3 linked regions of the Kordia sp. SMS9 genome follow. The protein of the gene in region 3 binds, or shares a complex with, the protein of the main gene of each other region. Links are inferred from orthologs where the notes say so. Each region holds a gene or a part of one and is shown on either strand. Other genes may lie near its edges.

Evidence for each region. Proteins that work in one complex are often made in the same cells at the same time.
Region 1: the proteins of accD (region 3) and accB are in contact, whole or in part, in a solved structure (PDB 8UXZ), measured with the Escherichia coli proteins. The link is inferred for Kordia sp. SMS9 from one-to-one orthologs.
Region 2: the proteins of accD (region 3) and KORDIASMS9_RS15120 are in contact, whole or in part, in a solved structure (PDB 8UXZ), measured with the Escherichia coli proteins. The link is inferred for Kordia sp. SMS9 from one-to-one orthologs.

What each region holds. Positions count from the first base shown.
Region 1 is NZ_CP031153.1:1,178,669-1,184,643, reverse strand. What follows is about bases 3,020-5,926. They hold accB (acetyl-CoA carboxylase biotin carboxyl carrier protein), read left to right. Parts: upstream 3,020-4,179; coding sequence 4,180-4,674; downstream 4,675-5,926. Other genes in these bases: accC (acetyl-CoA carboxylase biotin carboxylase subunit), read left to right, coding at 4,763-5,926; KORDIASMS9_RS05155 (beta-ketoacyl-ACP synthase III), read left to right, coding at 3,161-4,159. Also shown: KORDIASMS9_RS05175 (riboflavin synthase), read right to left, coding at 461-1,057; 4-hydroxythreonine-4-phosphate dehydrogenase PdxA, read left to right, coding at 1,116-2,162; KORDIASMS9_RS05165 (DUF177 domain-containing protein), read left to right, coding at 2,237-2,776; rpmF (50S ribosomal protein L32), read left to right, coding at 2,785-2,985; more of accC, read left to right, coding at 5,927-5,975. UniProt on the Escherichia coli protein: This protein is a component of the acetyl coenzyme A carboxylase complex; first, biotin carboxylase catalyzes the carboxylation of the carrier protein and then the transcarboxylase transfers the carboxyl group to form malonyl-CoA.
Region 2 is NZ_CP031153.1:3,586,315-3,592,184, reverse strand. Bases 50-2,851 are described here. They hold KORDIASMS9_RS15120 (acetyl-CoA carboxylase carboxyltransferase subunit alpha), read right to left. Parts: upstream 2,027-2,851; coding sequence 1,073-2,026; downstream 50-1,072. Other genes in these bases: KORDIASMS9_RS15115 (DMT family transporter), read right to left, coding at 2,078-2,851; dnaB (replicative DNA helicase), read right to left, coding at 50-926. Also shown: more of dnaB, read right to left, coding at 1-49; more of KORDIASMS9_RS15115, read right to left, coding at 2,852-2,989; KORDIASMS9_RS15110 (LptF/LptG family permease), read right to left, coding at 2,976-4,055; tRNA guanosine(34) transglycosylase Tgt, read right to left, coding at 4,259-5,389; KORDIASMS9_RS15100 (hypothetical protein), read right to left, coding at 5,553-5,705; KORDIASMS9_RS15095 (hypothetical protein), read right to left, coding at 5,790-5,870. UniProt on the Escherichia coli protein: Component of the acetyl coenzyme A carboxylase (ACC) complex. First, biotin carboxylase catalyzes the carboxylation of biotin on its carrier protein (BCCP) and then the CO(2) group is transferred by the carboxyltransferase to acetyl-CoA to form malonyl-CoA.
Region 3 is NZ_CP031153.1:2,373,457-2,381,424, forward strand. Bases 2,550-5,443 are described here. They hold accD (acetyl-CoA carboxylase, carboxyltransferase subunit beta), read right to left. Parts: upstream 4,479-5,443; coding sequence 3,621-4,478; downstream 2,550-3,620. Other genes in these bases: KORDIASMS9_RS10320 (hypothetical protein), read left to right, coding at 2,550-2,738; KORDIASMS9_RS10325 (protein rhiA), read right to left, coding at 2,820-3,437; KORDIASMS9_RS10335 (hypothetical protein), read right to left, coding at 4,718-5,233. Also shown: KORDIASMS9_RS10310 (polyribonucleotide nucleotidyltransferase), read right to left, coding at 1-1,162; rpsO (30S ribosomal protein S15), read right to left, coding at 1,325-1,594; more of KORDIASMS9_RS10320, read left to right, coding at 1,911-2,549; fbaA (class II fructose-bisphosphate aldolase), read right to left, coding at 5,511-6,578; KORDIASMS9_RS10345 (BamA/TamA family outer membrane protein), read right to left, coding at 7,017-7,968.

The DNA of each region.
Region 1 (5,975 bases), 1.2 Mb from region 3 along the record:
AACTTGTGGCTAACTTTCTTAAAAAAAACTTAATTAATGAAGAAACGCTTGCAAAACACACGATTTCTTGATGCAACTGTGGAAGAAATGTGGCAGGTTTTTATATTTTTGTACTTTTTAAAATCCAGGATTAAGAAAATTACGTACATAAAATCAAAGGAATTTGTGCATTCGACGCTATTTTATGTTATTTCATGGATATTTTTACAATGATATAACCTAAAATATTTTGTCAAACCTTATATTTTTATACTTTTACACCGTTATGGCAAAATTAAACCAAAAGACCCTGTTGTGTTTTGTTGTACTAGTGTTAACTTTTTTAACGCAAACACACGCCCAAATCGTACCTCCGCCGCCACTACCACCACCACCACCGGGATTCCCGATTGATGCTGGACTCATTGGTGTGCTTGCTGCTGGACTTTTGTATGGTATACGGAAAAAAGTGAAAAAGTAATTACTTCGATAGCCCCTGAAGTCTTGCAACATATTTCCCTATAACATCAAATTCCAAATTTACAATAGAACCTACTACCAAATATTGAAACGTAGTGTGGCTATATGTGTATGGAATTATAGCGACCGAAAATGAATTTCTTTCTGAATTTACAACCGTTAAACTTGTACCATTTATTGTAATAGAACCTTTTTCAATGGTAATATTGTTTAGTGTAGGATCGTATTCAAAGGTGTAATACCAACTTCCGTCACTTTCTCTAACAGAAGTACACGTTGCAATTTGATCTACATGACCTTGTACAATATGTCCATCTAACCGATCGCCTAATTTCATAGCGCGCTCTAAATTCACACGATCATGTATGTTCCAAGTTCCTAAATTTGTTTTCTCTAACGTTTCTTGAATCGCTGTGACAACGTATGTATTTTCATCGAGATTTCTACCAACAACCGTCAAGCAAACACCATTGTGCGCTACACTTTGATCAATCTTTAATTCGTTCGTTAAGCTACTCTGAACCGTCACGTGGAGGTTTTCTTTTTCGCGCTCCAACTGTGTAATCACACCTAATTCTTCAATAATCCCTGTAAACATCTATTTATTTCGTTAAATTTGCATGTAAAATTAAGAAATAAAAGTCTGAATTAGGTAAATGAAGAAAGAGGAAAAAATAAAAGTTGGAATTTCAGTTGGTGACTTAAACGGTATCGGAACAGAGGTAATTTTAAAAACCTTCAAGGATATTAGGATGTTGGAATTATGTACGCCAGTGATCTTTGGGTCTACCAAAATTTTATCATTTCAAAAAAAGCATTTCAACATACATACGAACCTTCATGGTGTTCCCAATGCAGAAAAGGCACAACATGGAAAAATAAATGTGGTCAATATCTACAAAGATCCGATTACGATTGAATACGGGAAATCAACGGAAGAAGTAGGGAAGTTTGCTATAAAATCGTTTGTAGAAGCGACCAATGCGTTGAAAGAAGGTACGATTGATATTTTGGTCACTGCACCGATTAACAAACACAATGTGCAATCGGAAGAATTTACTTTTCCCGGACACACCGATTATTTGGGCGAAAACTTAGAAGGCGATAGTTTGATGTTGATGGTGAGTGATACACTTCGCGTAGGTTTGCTAACGGATCATGTGGCGGTAAAAGATGTTTCTGCAGCAATTACACCCGAACTGATTGAAAAGAAAGTAAACATTATATACAATACGCTAAAACAGGATTTTGGAATTTCGAAACCAAAAATTGCCGTATTGGGCATCAATCCGCATGTTGGTGACAATGGTGTTATTGGAGTAGAAGATGATGAAGTATTAAAACCTACCTTAGAAAAGATAAAAAACGAAGGCAAACTTGTGTTTGGGCCGTATGCAGCTGATAGTTTTTTCGCGTCGAGCAATTATAAAAACTTTGATGCGGTTTTAGCAGCATATCACGATCAAGGACTCATTCCGTTTAAAACCTTATCTTTTGGACAAGGTGTAAACTTTACGGCAGGACTCAATAAAATACGCACTTCACCCGATCATGGAACGGCGTACGAAATTGCAGGAAAAAACAAAGCAGATTACAACTCGTTCAAAGAAGCAGTATTCACTGGCATACAGATTTTTAGAAACAGAAATATATACAAAGAGATTGCCGAAAACCCTTTAAAAAAACAGCCAAGTAAGATATAAACAAAAAAATGTTGACAACTTTACGTTGATACAAAAAAATTTATATCTTTGCACGCTCGAAACTGATGTTTAAGATGATGGAACTAAAGGACTTTACAATTCCTTTTATAGGATTAAAAGAAGGAAAACACCAGTTTGATTATCAAATTGATAATACGTTCTTTGCACTTTTTGAATTTGATGAATTCAATGAAACTGCCGTAAACGCAACATTGGAATTTCACAAAAAAGCAACCCTGCTCGAATTAACCTTTACGGCTTCTGGTACGGTCAATGTAAATTGTGATGTAACCAATGAGCCTTTTGAGCAACCAATTGATGGAAATTTAGACTTAATTGTCAAGTTTGGACATGAATACAACGATGAAAACGAAGAAATTCTCATTGTTCCGCATGGCGAATATGAAATCAATGTTGCACAATATATATATGAAATGATTGTGTTAGCGGTTCCTTCAAAACGAATTCATCCTGGTATTGAAGATGGCACATTGCAATCGGAAATACTCGAAAAGTTAGAAGAATTACAACCTGGTACAGAGAAAAAAGAAACTGAAGAGGACATTGATCCTCGTTGGAATACATTAAAAAAACTATTAACGGATAATAAATAACATAGAAAATGGCACATCCAAAGAGAAAAATCTCGAAAACAAGAAGAGATAAGAGAAGAACTCACTATAAAGCTACTGCTCCTCAAATTGCTACGTGCCCAACTACTGGTGAAGCACACTTATATCACAGAGCGCACTGGCACGAAGGAAAATTATATTACAGAGGAAAAGTATTGATTGATAATACAACAGAAGAAAACTTAGCATAACACACACATGTTTAGTCATAAAAGCTCTCACTTTCGTGAGAGTTTTTTGTTTGCTCGTTTTTTTTGTTAAAATTGTAAAAACGACATATTTTACCGTGATTATCGGAGAATTTTAGTAATTTCGTTTAATTTTTAATGAATTTTTGTTAAAAATAAACCAAACCAACGTTAAGGTATGACCAAAATTACAGCAGCAATAACAGCTGTAGGAGCGTATGTTCCTGATTATGTATTAACCAACAAGATACTTGAAACAATGGTTGATACTAACGATGAGTGGATTACAACTCGAACAGGTATCAAAGAACGCAGAATTCTGAAAGAAGAAGGAGCGGGATCTTCATATTTAGCGATCAAAGCTGCCCAAGACCTTATTACAAAGAAAAATTTAGACCCAAAGGAAATAGACATGGTTATTGTTGCTACAGCAACACCAGACATGCCTGTAGCTTCCACCGCAGTATATACCGCTAGTAAAATTGGAGCTACCAATGCCTTTGCGTTCGATTTGCAAGCGGCATGCTCTAGCTTTTTGTACGGAATGTCTACTGCAGCAAGTTATATCCAATCGGGGCGTTATAAGAAAGTATTATTGATAGGAGCCGATAAAATGTCTTCTATTATTGATTATACAGACAGAGCTACCTGTATCATTTTTGGTGATGGAGCCGGAGCTGTACTGTTTGAACCGAATGAAGAAGGACTCGGATTGCAAGACGAATACCTTCGTAGTGATGGTATTGGTCGTGAATTCTTAAAAATTGATGCTGGAGGTTCCATATTGCCAGCTTCAGAAGAAACTATAAAAAACAAACAACATACCGTATTTCAAGACGGAAAAACTGTTTTCAAATTCGCAGTATCCAATATGGCAGATGTGAGCGCCAAAATTATGGAAGACAACAATCTGACGAATGAAGACGTACAATGGTTGGTTCCTCACCAAGCCAATAAACGTATCATTGATGCCACTGCAAGGCGTATGGGCGTAGATGAAAGTAAAGTGATGATGAACATTCAACGTTATGGAAATACAACTTCTGGAACGTTGCCATTATGTTTACATGACTATGAAAAACAACTCAAAAAAGGAGATAACCTCATCTTTGCTGCCTTTGGTGGTGGATTTACGTGGGGCGCAATTTACCTTAAATGGGCATATAATTCTAACTAGAAACGACTAAAACCTATCTCATGGATTTAAAAGAAATTCAAAGCTTAATTAAATTCGTAGCCAAATCTGGAGCAAGTGAAGTAAAACTTGAAATGGAAGATGTAAAAATCACCATTAAAACTGGAAGTAGCGATTCAAAAGGCGAAACGACAACTGTAGTGCAACAAATACCAATGGCAGGCATGCCTCAACCCGCAGCAGCTCCTGCACCAGCACAACCCGCAGCACCTGCAGCACCAGAAACTCCCGCAGCACCAGCAAGCGATGACGCAAAATATATTACTATAAAATCACCAATTATTGGTACTTTCTATAGAAAACCTTCTCCTGATAAACCAAACTTTGTAGAGGTTGGAGACAGCATTTCTGAAGGAAGTGTTTTATGTGTGATTGAAGCGATGAAACTTTTCAACGAAATTGAATCAGAAGTTTCAGGAAAAATAGTGAAAGTCTTAGTAGACGATGCTTCTCCAGTAGAATTTGATCAACCATTATTCTTAGTAGATCCATCCTAAGAAATTTTAAATAACACTTGACGTACACTACTCTTTGTACCCCTCGAAAAGTTACAGATTTTAATTTCAAAATTTAAAATTTCAAAAGATGTTTAAAAAAATATTAGTTGCCAACAGAGGTGAAATAGCTTTAAGAGTTATTAGAACCTGTAAAGAAATGGGTATCAAAACCGTTGCTATATATTCTACAGCCGATGTTGATAGCCTTCACGTACGTTTTGCCGACGAAGCAGTTTGTATTGGACCTGCGCCAAGTAGCGAATCGTATTTAAAAATGTCAAATATTATTGCTGCTGCCGAAATTACCAACGCAGATGCCATTCACCCAGGATACGGTTTCTTATCTGAAAACGCCAAATTCTCAAAAATTTGTGGAGAACACAATATCAAATTCATTGGTGCTTCGCCCGAAATGATTGATAAAATGGGAGACAAAGCTTCTGCAAAAGCTACGATGAAAGCAGCAGGCGTTCCATGTGTTCCAGGAAGTGACGGAATCATTGAAAGTTTTGAAGAATGTGAAAAACTAGCGGTAGAAACAGGATATCCTGTGATGCTGAAAGCAACTGCTGGTGGTGGTGGAAAAGGAATGCGTGCTGTATGGAAACCAGAAGACTTGAGAGATGCTTGGGATTCTGCTCGACAAGAATCAAAAGCTGCCTTTGGAAATGACGATATGTACATGGAAAAACTTATTGAAGAGCCACGACACATCGAAATTCAAGTAGTAGGCGATTCTTCAGGAAGAGCATGTCACTTGTCTGAGCGTGATTGTTCTGTGCAACGTCGTCACCAAAAATTAACAGAAGAAGTACCTTCGCCATTTATGACCGACGATTTACGTCAACGTATGGGAGATGCTGCCGTGAAAGCAGCTGAATTCATTAGCTATGAAGGTGCTGGAACAGTAGAATTTTTAGTAGATAAGCATAGAAATTTCTACTTTATGGAAATGAATACACGTATTCAAGTAGAGCATCCAATTACCGAACAAGTAATTGATTTCGATTTGATTCGTGAACAAATATTAGTAGCGGCTGGCGTGCCAATTTCAGGTAAAAATTATACGCCAAACTTACACTCAATTGAATGTAGAATTAACGCAGAAGATCCTTATAATAATTTTAGACCTTCTCCGGGAAGAATTACTACGTTGCATGCGCCTGGCGGACATGGAGTTCGTTTAGATACGCATGTATACGCTGGCTATTCCATTCCTCCGAACTACGATTCTATGATTGCAAAATTGATCACCACAGCACAAACGCGTGAAGAAGCTATCAATAAGATGAAACGTGCGT
Region 2 (5,870 bases), 1.2 Mb from region 3 along the record:
GGCGTATCATCAATGAATAAAGGTGCTTTTTCAAGTCCTTTTACTTTTACGTTGAGTTGTTCCCACTCGTGTTTTGCTAATTTTCCTGTACGTAATTTTTCTGAAGACAAGCCAGTTTCTGAAGAAATTAAACGTGTAATTAACTGTACAGAAGCCATCTCCAGTGAAAAGAAAGCAACAGGAATATTTTGATCTACCGCAATGTTTCTTGCCATGGATAAAGTCAACGCCGTTTTTCCCATACCTGGACGCGCCGCTACAATGATTAAATCACTTGGTTGCCATCCAGAAGTTAGTTTGTCTAGTTGTGTAAATCCTGTTGGAATACCACTTAAACCTTCTTTGTTAGAGATTTCTTCAATTTTTTTCTTGGCTTGAATGACCAAACTTTGCGCCGTTTCCGACGATTTTTTAATGTTTCCCTGGGTGACTTCATACAAACGCGATTCTGCTTTGTCCAATAAAGAGAAAACGTCCGTCGTTTCATCGTATGCATCTTCAATAATTTCATTGGAGATTTTGATCAAACTACGTTGAATGAATTTTTGCAGAATGATACGTGCGTGAAATTCAATATGCGCAGAAGACGATACTTTTTGCGTGAGTGAAATCAGGTAGAAATCGCCACCGACAATCTCTAAGTTTGCATTTTTACGGAGCTGAGAAGAAACCGTGAGTAAGTCAATCGGTTCTGAATTTTCAAATAATTGAAAAATGGCTTCGTATACCAATTTGTTGGCTTCTTTGTAAAACGCTTCTGGACTCAAGATGTCAATCACCTCATCTACACCTTTTTTGTCAATCATCATGGCGCCAAGTACCACTTCTTCTAAATCGATGGCTTGTGGAGGTAATTTTCCTCTTTCGAGACTTATTAGATTGCTTTTATCAGTTTTATATGATTGCTTAGGGTTTACATTTTCCATGACTGCGAATGTAACTAATTGTTTTACGTGTTAGCGTTTATTTTATACTCACAACTATGTTGATAAGTTCTTTTTTTTGTTGATAAGCGGAAAAAAAATCCGAAGTCTTCACTTCGGATTTTAAACGCTTCCTATGTAATATAGGTTTATCCTTTAAATTCACCCATTTTTGAATACTTCTCCATGCGTGAAATTACTAAATCCTCTTGTGATAAGTTTTTTAATTTGTCATAATTGGCAACAATGGCATCACGAACTGCTGTGAAGGTGTTTTCGCGATCGTTATGCGCGCCACCAAGTGGTTCATTGATGATTTCGTCAATAACTTTAATTTTCATCGCATCGGTTGCCGTCAATTTTAAAGCTTCTGCTGCTTTTTCTTTGTGTTCCCAGCTTCTCCATAAGATAGAGGAACAGTTTTCTGGAGAAATTACAGAGTACCATGAGTTTTCTAACATGAGTACTTTATCGCCAACACCTATTCCTAATGCTCCACCAGAAGCGCCTTCACCAATAATTACGGTTATGATTGGCACTTTTAAACGTGTCATTTCTAAAATATTTCGGGCAATTGCTTCTCCTTGTCCGCGTTCTTCTGCTTCCAATCCTGGATAAGCGCCTGGAGTATCAATCAAAGTTACGACAGGAATTCCGAATTTTTCTGCCGATTTCATTAAGCGCAATGCTTTTCTGTATCCTTCAGGGTTTGCCATTCCGAAATTACGGTATTGACGGGTTTTCGTATTGAAGCCTTTTTGTTGTCCAATAAACATATACGATTGATCGCCAATTTTCCCCAAACCACCAATCATAGCTTTGTCATCACTTACATTACGATCGCCATGTAATTCTAAGAAAGAATCGCCACACAACGCTTTAATGTAATCTAAAGTATACGGTCTGTTGGGATGACGTGATAATTGCACACGTTGCCATGCCGTTAGGTTTTTGTATATATCTTTTTTAGTCGCTGCCAATTTTTTCTCGATCTGCTGGCAAGTTTCCGTAACATCAATATCACTTTCATGTCCAATTGCCACACATTTCGTTAGCTGATCTTCTAGTTCTTTTATAGGCAGCTCAAAATCTAAATATTCCATGCTTTTGAGGGTATGTTTAGTTGTTTCAGTTTACAAATATAAAACTTTAATTTAGGAATTATCTATGCCACTTGCGGATTTTATTTTTCTGCGATTTTTTAGAATTCCATTTGCCAAAACTGTAGCGATGACAAGCAAGCTTCCGTAGTAAAATCCGGAGCCCATTTTTTCTTCTTCTGGAAATATGATGAATTCTAAAATGATTCCGTAAATAATTTCTAAATTATAGGTTAACACAACCGTGTATGGGCTTATGTATCGCATTATGTGTGTTGATGCAATAAATGCGTACGCAGTACAAACAGAAGCCAATATGAATATATAGAGCCAATCATTTGTACTGAGTATGAAGAAGTTTTCTTTAGAAAAACCATCTGCAGCAAACGCCAAATAGATTGATATGAATGCTACTCCACAAATAAATTCGTAAAAAGAAATGGTTGAAGCGTCATGTTTTTCAACAAATTTCCCGTTCAATACTGAAAATAATGCCGATAAAAATGCTGAGATGATTCCTAAAATGATTCCGTTGATATATTTGAATTCACTGTTCATAATGATGGAAACACCAATAATTACAATAATTCCAAAAATAATTTCATACCATATTATTTTTCTACGGTAGATGATGGGTTCTATAAATGACGCAAAAAATCCGCCTGTGGAAAACATAACGAGTGTTATGGATACGTTTGAAACATCAATGGCACCAAAAAAGGTAATCCAATGCAATGCCACCACAATTCCAGCAACTGCAAATTTTGAAAATGTTTTTAGTGATATGTTGAGATTGATCTTAGAAACTTTGATAAACGCAAACATCAAAATTCCTGCAAGTAACATCCGAAACCACACGAGCGGAATGGCTTCGATCGTAATAAGTTTCCCGAGAATTGCCGTAAAACCCGCAATAAATACTAATAGGTGTAAATGAAGGTAGTTTTTGAGTTTATCGCCTAGCATTGTACAATAGATATAAGGCGAGCACTCCAAAGACCACATTTGGTACCCAAACGGCTAACATTGGCGAAAACCCAGATTTTTCTGCCATCGTGCCAAATATTTTATCGAAAAAGATATAAATAAATGCAATCGCAATTCCGAAAGCGAGGTTGACACCCATTCCTCCTCTACGTTTCATAGAAGATACCGCAACTGCAATTATAGTGAGAATGAATGCCGTAATTGGCAAACTCCAACGTTTGTATTTTACCAATAAATGCTTGCTCACATTGGGCGAACCAGATTTTCGTTCTTTATCAATGAATTCATCCAATTCTTGATAGTTGAGCGTTTCTGCCATGTACGTAACTGGCGTTAGATCTTCCACATCAAATGGAAAAATAGTATCTAATGTACGCTCGCTAATCAAGCTGTCGTTCATGGCGCCGATGATGCGTTTTTTGTAACCACGTAACGTATAGGTGCTGTCTTTTTCGTTGTATTTTAGAGTACGTGATTGTATTTTATAGATTAATTTATTGTCTTCAAAATGTTCTAAAGTAAAATTGTCTCCACGCTTACTTTTGAAGTTAAAGCTTTTTAGATACACAAAATCATTGTTGGTGACTTGCTTGTAGATTTCAGCATTGTCACGTACTTTTTTTCGTCCTTTTTTGATGTATTCAAATCGAAATTCATTGAAACCTTTGCTGGCGTTTGGCACTACGTACATTCCCATGACAAAAGCCACAATCGCAACCACAGATGCCGCTACTAAAAACGGTCGCAAGAAACGCAAATACGAAACTCCTGAGCTTAATATCGCGATAATCTCCGTGTCATTTGCCATTTTGGAGGTAAACCAAATCACCGAAAGGAATAGAAATATAGGAAATAAGAGATTGGCAAAGTAGAGGACAAAATTCACATAATACGTTACAATTTCATCTACTGGCGCTTCCGAGGCAAGCATTTTGTCAATATTTTCAGAAATATCAACCATAATTCCGATAGGAATGAATAGCAACAACATTACAGAGAATGTGAGCAGGTATTTTTTAATGATGTACCAATCTAATATTTTCACAAATTTTAATTTTAATAATTATCTTTTATAGTGGTTGTCTAAAAGTCAATATTTCGTCAAACCGAACCTTTCAACTGTCGCTCAAGACAGGCTTGATTCGGTTTCTCATAACAGTTGAAAATCAGTTTGATGAGATTCTGAATCAAGTTCAGAATGACGTTTTAAAATTTTTCAAACAGCTTCATTATTCGTTTCACCTGCTGTTAGAGACGTTTGTCCATTTGTTTGACCATTTTGTTTTTCCACTCGTAAAAATCTCCTGCTAATATATGTTTTCTTGCTTCTCTAACCAACCAAAGGTAGAAACCTAAGTTATGAATGGTGGCAATTTGTTTTCCAAGCAATTCATTCACCGTGAATAAGTGACGTACATACGCTTTTGAATATTCTAAATCTACGTAGGTAATGCCCATTTCATCAATTGGCGAAAAATCGTCTGCCCATTTTTTATTTTTGATGTTGATGCTTCCGTGTGCCGTGAACAGCATTCCATTTCTTGCGTTACGTGTTGGCATGACACAATCGAACATATCGACACCTAAGGCAATATTTTCTAAAATGTTGATCGGAGTTCCAACGCCCATTAAATAACGTGGTTTGTCTTCGGGAAGAATTTCACATACTACATCGGTCATTGCATACATTTCTTCGGCTGGTTCTCCAACTGATAATCCGCCAATGGCATTTCCTTCGGCTTCACACGAAGCGATGAATTCTGCTGATTGCCTGCGCAAATCTTTGTACGTACTTCCTTGAACTATTGGAAAAAATGTTTGACTGTAATCGTATTTGTACGGTGTTTTTTCTAAGTGTGCGATGCAGCGATCGAGCCAGCGATGTGTCATGTGCATGGAACGTTTTGCATAGCGATAATCGCACGGATATGGCGTACATTCGTCAAAAGCCATGATAATATCAGCACCAATGGTACGCTGAATTTCCATCACGTTTTCTGGCGTAAAGAAATGGTACGAACCATCAATATGTGATTTGAATTTAACGCCTTCTTCTTTAATTTTTCTGTTCGCAGATAAGGAATAGACTTGATATCCACCAGAATCTGTCAAAATGTTGCGATCCCAGTTGATGAATTTGTGCAATCCGCCCGCTTTTTCTAAAATTTCGGTTTGTGGACGTAAGTATAAGTGATACGTATTTCCTAAAATAACGTCGGGATTGATATCTTCTTTCAATTCCCGTTGATGGACACCTTTTACCGTTCCAATCGTTCCCACAGGCATAAAAATAGGCGTTTCTATCGTTCCGTGATCAGTCGTAAGTGTTGCTGCTCTTGCCTTGCTTTGTGGATCTTTTCCTTGTAATTCGAATTTCATGTATGCGTTTCTCTTGCCAATTTTGCACGCGTATATTGCTGTGAGATCCTTTTGGCGAAAGCCAACAACCTGTAAGCAATAGTGAGAATTATGGCATTATCAGTTGGCAAATATAGGTAAGATTTGTGGAGGATTTTATTAATCAAATATTAAAATTGATTTATTAGTAAATCTTCTTTAAAAATTCATCATACGAAACTCGTTTTCCTTGATTGAGTTCTTCTATTCCTTCTGAAATTTCGTTTTTTTGGGAAAGAGTTAATTTGTTTCTGAAATTGCAGTTTTGTTTGTTTGTAATATTAGTAACTTTTTGCATAAATTTAGTAATTAGAATATTTTTCACTTTTTGAGATCAATAAAGTTACTATTTCAAAATTGGCTCATTATATTTCTTGCAAATCTATTTAGATAGAAAATTTAATTTTCTTTTGATATAAAACGATGGGTTCATATCAAACTCATTTCTGATTGTACAATTCTG
Region 3 (7,968 bases):
AAGGAGGGAAGTTATAATGTAAATAGAAACGCTCTTCACCTTCGTGTGATGGCATGTCTATTTGGTTAGCTTCTCTTGAAGTTCCTAATGTTACCGTTGCTAACGCCTGAGTTTCTCCACGCGTAAAGATTGCTGAACCGTGTGTTGACGGTAAATAATCTATTTCACACCAAATTGGTCTAATTTCGTCCGTTTTACGACCATCCAAACGCAATCCTTCATTTAACGTTAAGTCACGAACGGCTGCTTTTTCAGCCTTGCGGTAATATTTAGATACTAAATCACCGAAATCTTCCAATTCTTCTTCTGAGAATGTTTCTTTGATTTCTTCTTTAATTTCTCCGAAAGCAGTACTTCTTTCATGTTTAGCAGAACCAGCTTTTGCTACAGCATATACTTTATCATACGCCATGTCATACACTTTTTTCTCTAAATCTGCGTCTTCTCTTTCCGGATCGTACTCACGTACTTCTTTCTTTCCGAAAGCTTCTGCTAAACGAAGTTGTGCTGCACATTGCTCTTTGATGGCTTCGTGTGCAAACTTGATTGCTTCGGTCATTTCTTCTTCAGAAATCTCATCCATTTCACCTTCTACCATCATGACAGAATCAGCAGAAGCTCCAATCATCATATCGATGTCAGATTCTTCTAACTGTGCTCTTGTTGGGTTGATGATAAATTCTCCGTTGATACGCCCAACTCTTGCTTCAGAGATAGCACATTCAAATGGGAAATCTGACAACTGAATTGCTGCTGATGCTGCTAAACCAGCCATTGCATCAGGCATTACATCTTCGTCATGAGACATCAACTGAATCATCACCTGTGTTTCTGCGTGATAATCTTTTGGGAATAATGGACGTAAAACACGGTCTACCAAACGCATTGTTAACACTTCACCGTCACTTGGTCTTGCTTCTCTTTTGAAAAAACCACCAGGATAACGACCTGCTGCTGCAAATTTTTCGCGGTAATCAACGGTTAAAGGTAAAAAGTCAACATCGCTTTGTTTGTAGTTAGAAACTACGGTACATAACAACATACATTTTCCTGACTGCACTACAACGCTACCATGCGCTTGCTTAGCCAACTTTCCGGTTTCGATAGAAATTTCTCTACCGTCGCCAAGGTCAATGACCTCTCTAAAAACTTTTGGAATCATAAATTTTTTTTAATTCTAATTAAACAAAGGTCGTTGTGTTGTTGTGTGTAGTTGTTGTGTGACCCAATGAAAAACCAGTAATTATAGCTTTTTAATACTTCCAACAAAGGTTAGAAGCGTACTTATGTAAATTAAAAAAAGAGGCACGAAGCCTCTTTCTTTTTATTTTCTTAATCCTAATTCTTTTACGATTGCACGATATCTGTTGATATCTTTCTTCTTTAGATAGTCTAGTAAGCTTCTTCTTTTACCTACCAACTTTACTAGCGAACGCTCTGTGTTAAAATCTTTACGATTTTTCTTTAAGTGCTCCGTTAAGTGATTAATTCTGTGCGTAAATAACGCAATTTGACCTTCTGAGGAACCTGTGTCTGTTGCAGACTGTCCGTGTTTTGCGAAGATCTCTTCTTTAACTTCTTTAGTTAAGTACATGCCAATATTGTTTTAATAATTTTTATGTATCGATACGGTTATCATATCAAGCCGCAAATATACTACTATTTTTTAGAATCCAAATTATTATTGTAAGAGAAAAAAGAGAGAATGTTTTGAGGTCAAAAATTAAACGTACTTAAATATTTTTTTAACCCTAATTAAACCTTTTTATGTGTGATAAGTCTTAGGTACATGAATTGTTAAAAAACGTTAATTGCACAATGCATAACGGGCAATTGGTTGGTACCAAACTGATTAGACTACAGGTGAATTCCATCTGAAAACATTAAAAACTTTAAAAAACGAAGAAAAGATGAAAACCACATTCAAAAAGCAACGAGGAATTTTATTAGTATTGATGAGTCTCTTTGTAATGATCGCTTGTCAAGACGACAACGAAACTAGTATTACAGAAGACGAAGTAGCCTTAGATGATGAATTGGCGCAACGCAGTGCTGAAATTGATTTAATTTCCGATGATATCGGATTAATTGTCGATGATGCCGCACAAGAATTTGAATCCGCAGTATCATTTTTGCCAGCATGTGTTACCATTTCTACGCAAGTAAGTGGCGGATTTAGTCAGCTTACGCTAGATTTTGGTGATGGCTGCGAATTGCCAAACGGAAATATTGTCAGCGGAATCATTATGATGAGTCAAGATGTAAATGCTCAATTGGCAAGTAGAATCATTCAAGTTACTTTTAGCAACTTTACCCGAAACGGCGTATTGGTTGAAGGCACACGTAGCGTTACTCGCGTGTTGAGTAACGATGCGGGAAATCCACAATCGACTGCCGCAGTAGATATGCAAGTCACTTGGCCAAATGGCGCTACGTATACACGTCAAGGAACAAGAACACGCGAATGGATTGAAGGTGTCAACAATGGTACTTGGACAGATAACGTATTTTCCATCACAGGAAGTGGCACTACGACAGGCGTATTAGGAAATACACATTCGGCAACCATTACCACAGCCTTACGAAGAGAAGCAACTTGCGCTTTTATTGTAAGTGGCGTAGTAGAATTGTCACGTAATAGCAACACAGGAATTTTAGCCTACGGAGATGGAACTTGCGATGGCGAAGCAACTTGGACAGGTCCGAATGGAAATACGATTGCTATATTTTTAGATTAGTAAATTGAGTAGTTTTAGAAAACAAAAAAGGCTTCCAAATATGGAGGCCTTTTTTGTTATTTTATGATGAAAGTAGTATGGTTATTCTGTAGGTGCAATAGTCCATGTGTTATCGGCATTTAATATTGCGGTCATGCTATATACATTTACGGGGAAATCAATAGAAGCAGTTTGATACAATTTGTTAGGATCAATAACTTCTCCTTGCGTAAAGTTTCCGAATGTAATTTTATAAGAAGATCGCGTGTCTAACCCATACATCAAATTTGGTGCTGCTTGTGCTACAAAGGTGGCACTGCCAGCCATACCAATGCCCACAGAAGCTTGATTTAAAGGTATGGTATTGTCACATATAATATACAATTTACCATCAACATTTTTACCTGTTTCTAAATTGATGAATTGAAAAGCTCCATCTTTTTTCGTAAATGTAATTGTATTGTTTTCTTCTATTTCAGCTTTTACTACTTGAGAAGACGAAAAAGTAATTCCAGAAACCAATTCGCCAGTTTCACACCACACAAAACAAGGATCTGCATCCCAAGTAAAAGTATCCGTTACATCTGGATTTGTTTTTTTTGCAATCCAAGCTAACGTCATAAAGTTTGGATCGTTGATATTAGGATATTCTTGAAATATACAGACGTCTCCAAGATATGAACTGTTATTAATAAAAATCACTTCGTACTTAGTAGTCATACTATTAGTTTTTAGGTAAAACAATAGAAAATTATTTTACAAGTTATCTGACGAAAATACTTATTTTCCATAAAAAATTTTAGCGTACTAATACTCGTTTTTAAGTACGGATGTATTTCTGTAAACGAAAAAAGACCTCCGTAATTGGAAGTCTTTTCTATTAAATGTATGTTGTAACCAAAGCTACGCGCGTATCGGTTGATTCTGAATCAAGTCAATATACAAGTTGATTTTGTTTTTGAGTTCTTTTCTGTGCGAGATAAAATCTAAGAATCCATGTTCTAGTAAGAATTCTGAAGTTTGGAAACCTTCTGGTAAATCTTTTCCTGTAGTATCGCGAACAACTCTTGGTCCTGCAAAACCAATTAAGGCGCCTGGCTCCGCAATGTTGATGTCTCCCAACATTGCAAACGAAGCAGTGGTTCCTCCTGTAGTTGGATCTGTACATAATGAAATGTATGGAATTCCTGCGTCTGCTAATTGTGCTAGTTTTGCCGACGTTTTTGCCAATTGCATTAATGATAAGGCAGCTTCCATCATTCGTGCACCACCAGATTTTGAGATGATCATGAATGGAAGATTGTTTTTCAAGGAATAGTCTGCCGCGCGTGCAATTTTTTCACCCACAACACTTCCCATAGAACCTCCAATAAATTTGAAATCCATACAAGCAATGACCAAATCTTTTCCTTTCGATTTTCCAACGGCGGTACGAACAGCGTCTTTCAACCCTGTTTTTTCTTTGGCAGCTTTCAGTCTGTCAACGTATTTTTTGTTGTCCTCAAACTTTAATGGATCTTTTGAGGTTAAGTTTTTATCGAGTTCTTTAAATTTTCCTTCGTCGAAAAGTATTTCAAAATATTCTTTGCTTCCAATGCGAACGTGGTATCCGTCTTCAGGACTTACATAGAAGTTTTTTGCCAATTCTTCCGAATCAACAATTTTTCCTGTGGGCGATTTGTACCAAAGTCCTTTGGGCGTATCTCTTTTCTCTTCTGTAGAGGTTTGGATACCTTTTTCTTTTCTTTTAAACCAAGCCATAATGATTTGTGAATTACGATTTACAATGTTAGACAATTTGTTACCGTCTGTATCGTACGATCAAATTAGTTAGTTTTCTTTTTAGTTAGTGGACAAAATTACTGTTTTTATTAGTGAAACTCAAAATTTGATTTGGCTATCTGCTAAATAGTTTGAAGAAGTTGCGTTTTTTTTTGAATTTAATTTTAATAATGGTGAAGATGAATAGGTTTTAGTTGTTGATAGTCAGTATTTTATTGTTAGAGTTCAATGGCTTTCCATTTTCCTTTTTGGAAATACATATTGTGAAATTTTGGCGATCTAAAAACAAGGAAAAAGTCGCCAACTTGTCTGTAGATTGTTGGATTGGTAGTAAGTATATGATGCGAAGGCTTTATTGTTTTAATAACAAGTCGTGCAGAAGAATACGGTGTTACTGTCGTAATTGTTCCTTTGTGCGTATTTAGAATTTCTTCTTTGTCAGTAACATAAAAGTAGATGCTGTCATTTTCTTTAATTTCAAACCGGAAGGTATTGTACTGCCAATCGGCTTGTTTTCCCTGAAAGTAAGTACGATCAATAACATACGTTCCGTAATAGTCAGATTTGTTAAGTACTATTGGTTTAAAAAGTGGGCGAAGCAGCACAATGAGTACTAAAAGTGCTATGATTCCTATTGGGATGAAAAGGAAAACCTTTTGTTTTGTTAGCAACCACACAATAACAAACACTATTATAATAGGAACAATAATGAATATGAATCCGAGACCTACCATTGATACTGTTTTTTGTATGTAGAAGTATATTATAAAGATAAAAAAAACCTCGTTACTACATTGTTTTTGTTGTAACGAGGTTGGTGTTTTTTCCACTTTCGTGGAGATTCCCAATTTCTCGGGAACTTCTGCGTTAGGGATTGAGGCTTTGTTGGAGCTCTTTTGAAATCTGGATTCCTGCCTACACAGGAATGACAGTTTTCAAAAAGCGACTGCCGAAAGCCCGACCAGAAGAAGCTTGAGGTTCTCAAAAGCTTCTTTTGGAAACGCCCAACTATTATAAGGTATTAACGTTGTTTAAATCTTCAAAAGCTTGCTTTAAACGTGTTTTGAATGTCAATTCACCTTCGCGCAACCATTTTCTTGGATCATAGAATTTTTTGTTTGGAATGTCGTCTCCATCAGGATTTCCAATTTGCAGCATTAGATAGTCTTGTTTTCCGATCATGTAATCGCGAATTCCAGACATGAACGCAAATTGTAAGTCCGTATCAATGTTCATTTTGATCACACCGTAGCCAATTGCTTCTCTGATTTCTTCTAAGGTAGAACCTGATCCACCGTGAAAAACAAAGTCAATATGATTGTGTCCAACATTGAATTTTTCAGAAATATATTCTTGCGAATTTTTTAAGATTTTTGGCGTCAGTTTTACATTTCCTGGCTTGTATACACCATGCACGTTTCCGAAAGCAGCTGCCACAGTAAATTTTGGACTTACTTTCATCAATTCTTCATACGCATACGCAACTTCTGCTGGCTGAGTGTATAGTTTAGAATCGTCTACATCGCTGTTATCTACTCCGTCTTCTTCACCACCTGTGATTCCTAATTCAATTTCAAGCGTCATGTCCATTTTGCTCATGCGCGCTAAGTATTCTTTGCAAATTTCGATGTTTTCTTCGATAGGTTCTTCCGAAAGATCGATCATGTGTGAGCTGTATAACGGTTTTCCAGTTTCGGCAAAATGCTTTTCGCTGGCGTCTAACAAACCGTCAATCCAAGGCAATAATTTTTTTGCACAGTGGTCGGTATGTAAAATTACAGGAACGCCGTACGCTTCTGCCATTTCATGAACGTGTTTTGCACCTGCAACTGAACCTGCAATGGCTGCTTTTTGACCTTCGTTACTTAATCCTTTCCCGGCGTTGAATTGTGCGCCTCCATTTGAAAATTGGATGATGACAGGAGCATTGAGTTCTGCAGCCGTTTCCAACACTCCATTGATAGAGTTAGAACCTACCACATTGACGGCTGGTAAGGCAAAGCCTTTTTCTTTGGCTAGTTTGAAAATTTCTTGTACTTCGTCTCCAGTAGCAACTCCTGGTTTTATGTTATGACTCATCGTCTTTGTTTTTTGGTTTGATTACAAAAGTAATAAAAATGTAAAGAGTTTTTACGTAGTTCCTAATTTAAGGTGAAAAGCCAAAGTCACTTTTGCGAATTTGATAATTTCAAGTGTTTTTATGTGTGTTTGACTGTGAAAATTTTGATGATTTTAAAGAAACGTTGCTTTGTTTTTGATAGAAATAAATGGCTGTTTTGTAATGGTTTGAAAGCGCAAACGTTTTAGTGTTTTTGAATTACAAATGTTGAATGCTAAATTTTAAATTAGAAAGTGTTTGTGATTTAGCTTTTAGATATTAGTATTGAGTATTGAGTATTGAGAATTGAGAAGTTTCAAAGAACAATTTAAAATTCAGAATTTAACATTCAACATCAGACTGAAATAAATGTAAAACGCTAAATATAAAATGAAAAAGTAATTTTCAACACCCAACACCTAGAAAGGATAATTGATTCCAATGTTATACACTGCATTTCCGAAGTTGTAATCGTTGAACCAACGATTGTTAATTGGATACGCAGGATCGTACGTTTTGAAACCAATATCAAAACGCAATACGAAGAAGCTAAAGTCGTAACGCAACCCAAAACCTGTTCCAAGGGCAATGTCTTTGAGCGATTCGAAACCGTTGAATTTTCGATCTGTATCTTCAATGTCGTCAAAAACATTCCAAATATTTCCTGCATCTGCAAATAACGCGCCTTTAAAGCTTCCGAATAAATCAAAACGATATTCAATATTAGAGGTAAATTTTAAATTGGCTTCGTTAAAATCTAAAATACTTGCCGAGCGTCCTGGACCTAATTGATACGCCGCCCAAGCTCGGTTGTCATTAGATCCACCACCAAAATAACTTCGCGCAAACGGAATGTTGTCTGAGTTTCCATACGGAATCGCAATCCCGAAAAAGGTTCGGAAAGCCAATACATCTTGTTTGCTGCCCGACAGTTCCCAATGTTTTATATAATCGAATTCAGTTTTTACATATTGCGTGTACGGAACACCAAAGAGTTTTTTGTTGCCTCTAGAATCTTTTTCCAAATTCGCAACACTGGCAATGGCTGATAAAAAGTTTCCTGCGAGTTCCAATTCGGTTCTAAATTGAAAAAAGGTATTGTCGGCAATGCTTTCTTTGCTATTGTGTAAAAAGTTGATTTTGGATGCGGCAATCAAGTTGTCTTGTGTCAGTCGAAATTGTCGTTGCGCTACACTTAATACTGTGGAAAACTCACTAGGCGTAACTTCAAAATTATTGACAACTACATCTTCTATAAATTGATCGGGTTGCCCAGCAGCAATGTTTAATGATTCGTCATTACTCACATAATTGGAGCTTTGTGCCACAGTATTTAAACGATCGTACGAGCTTGTATATACATTAAAATAG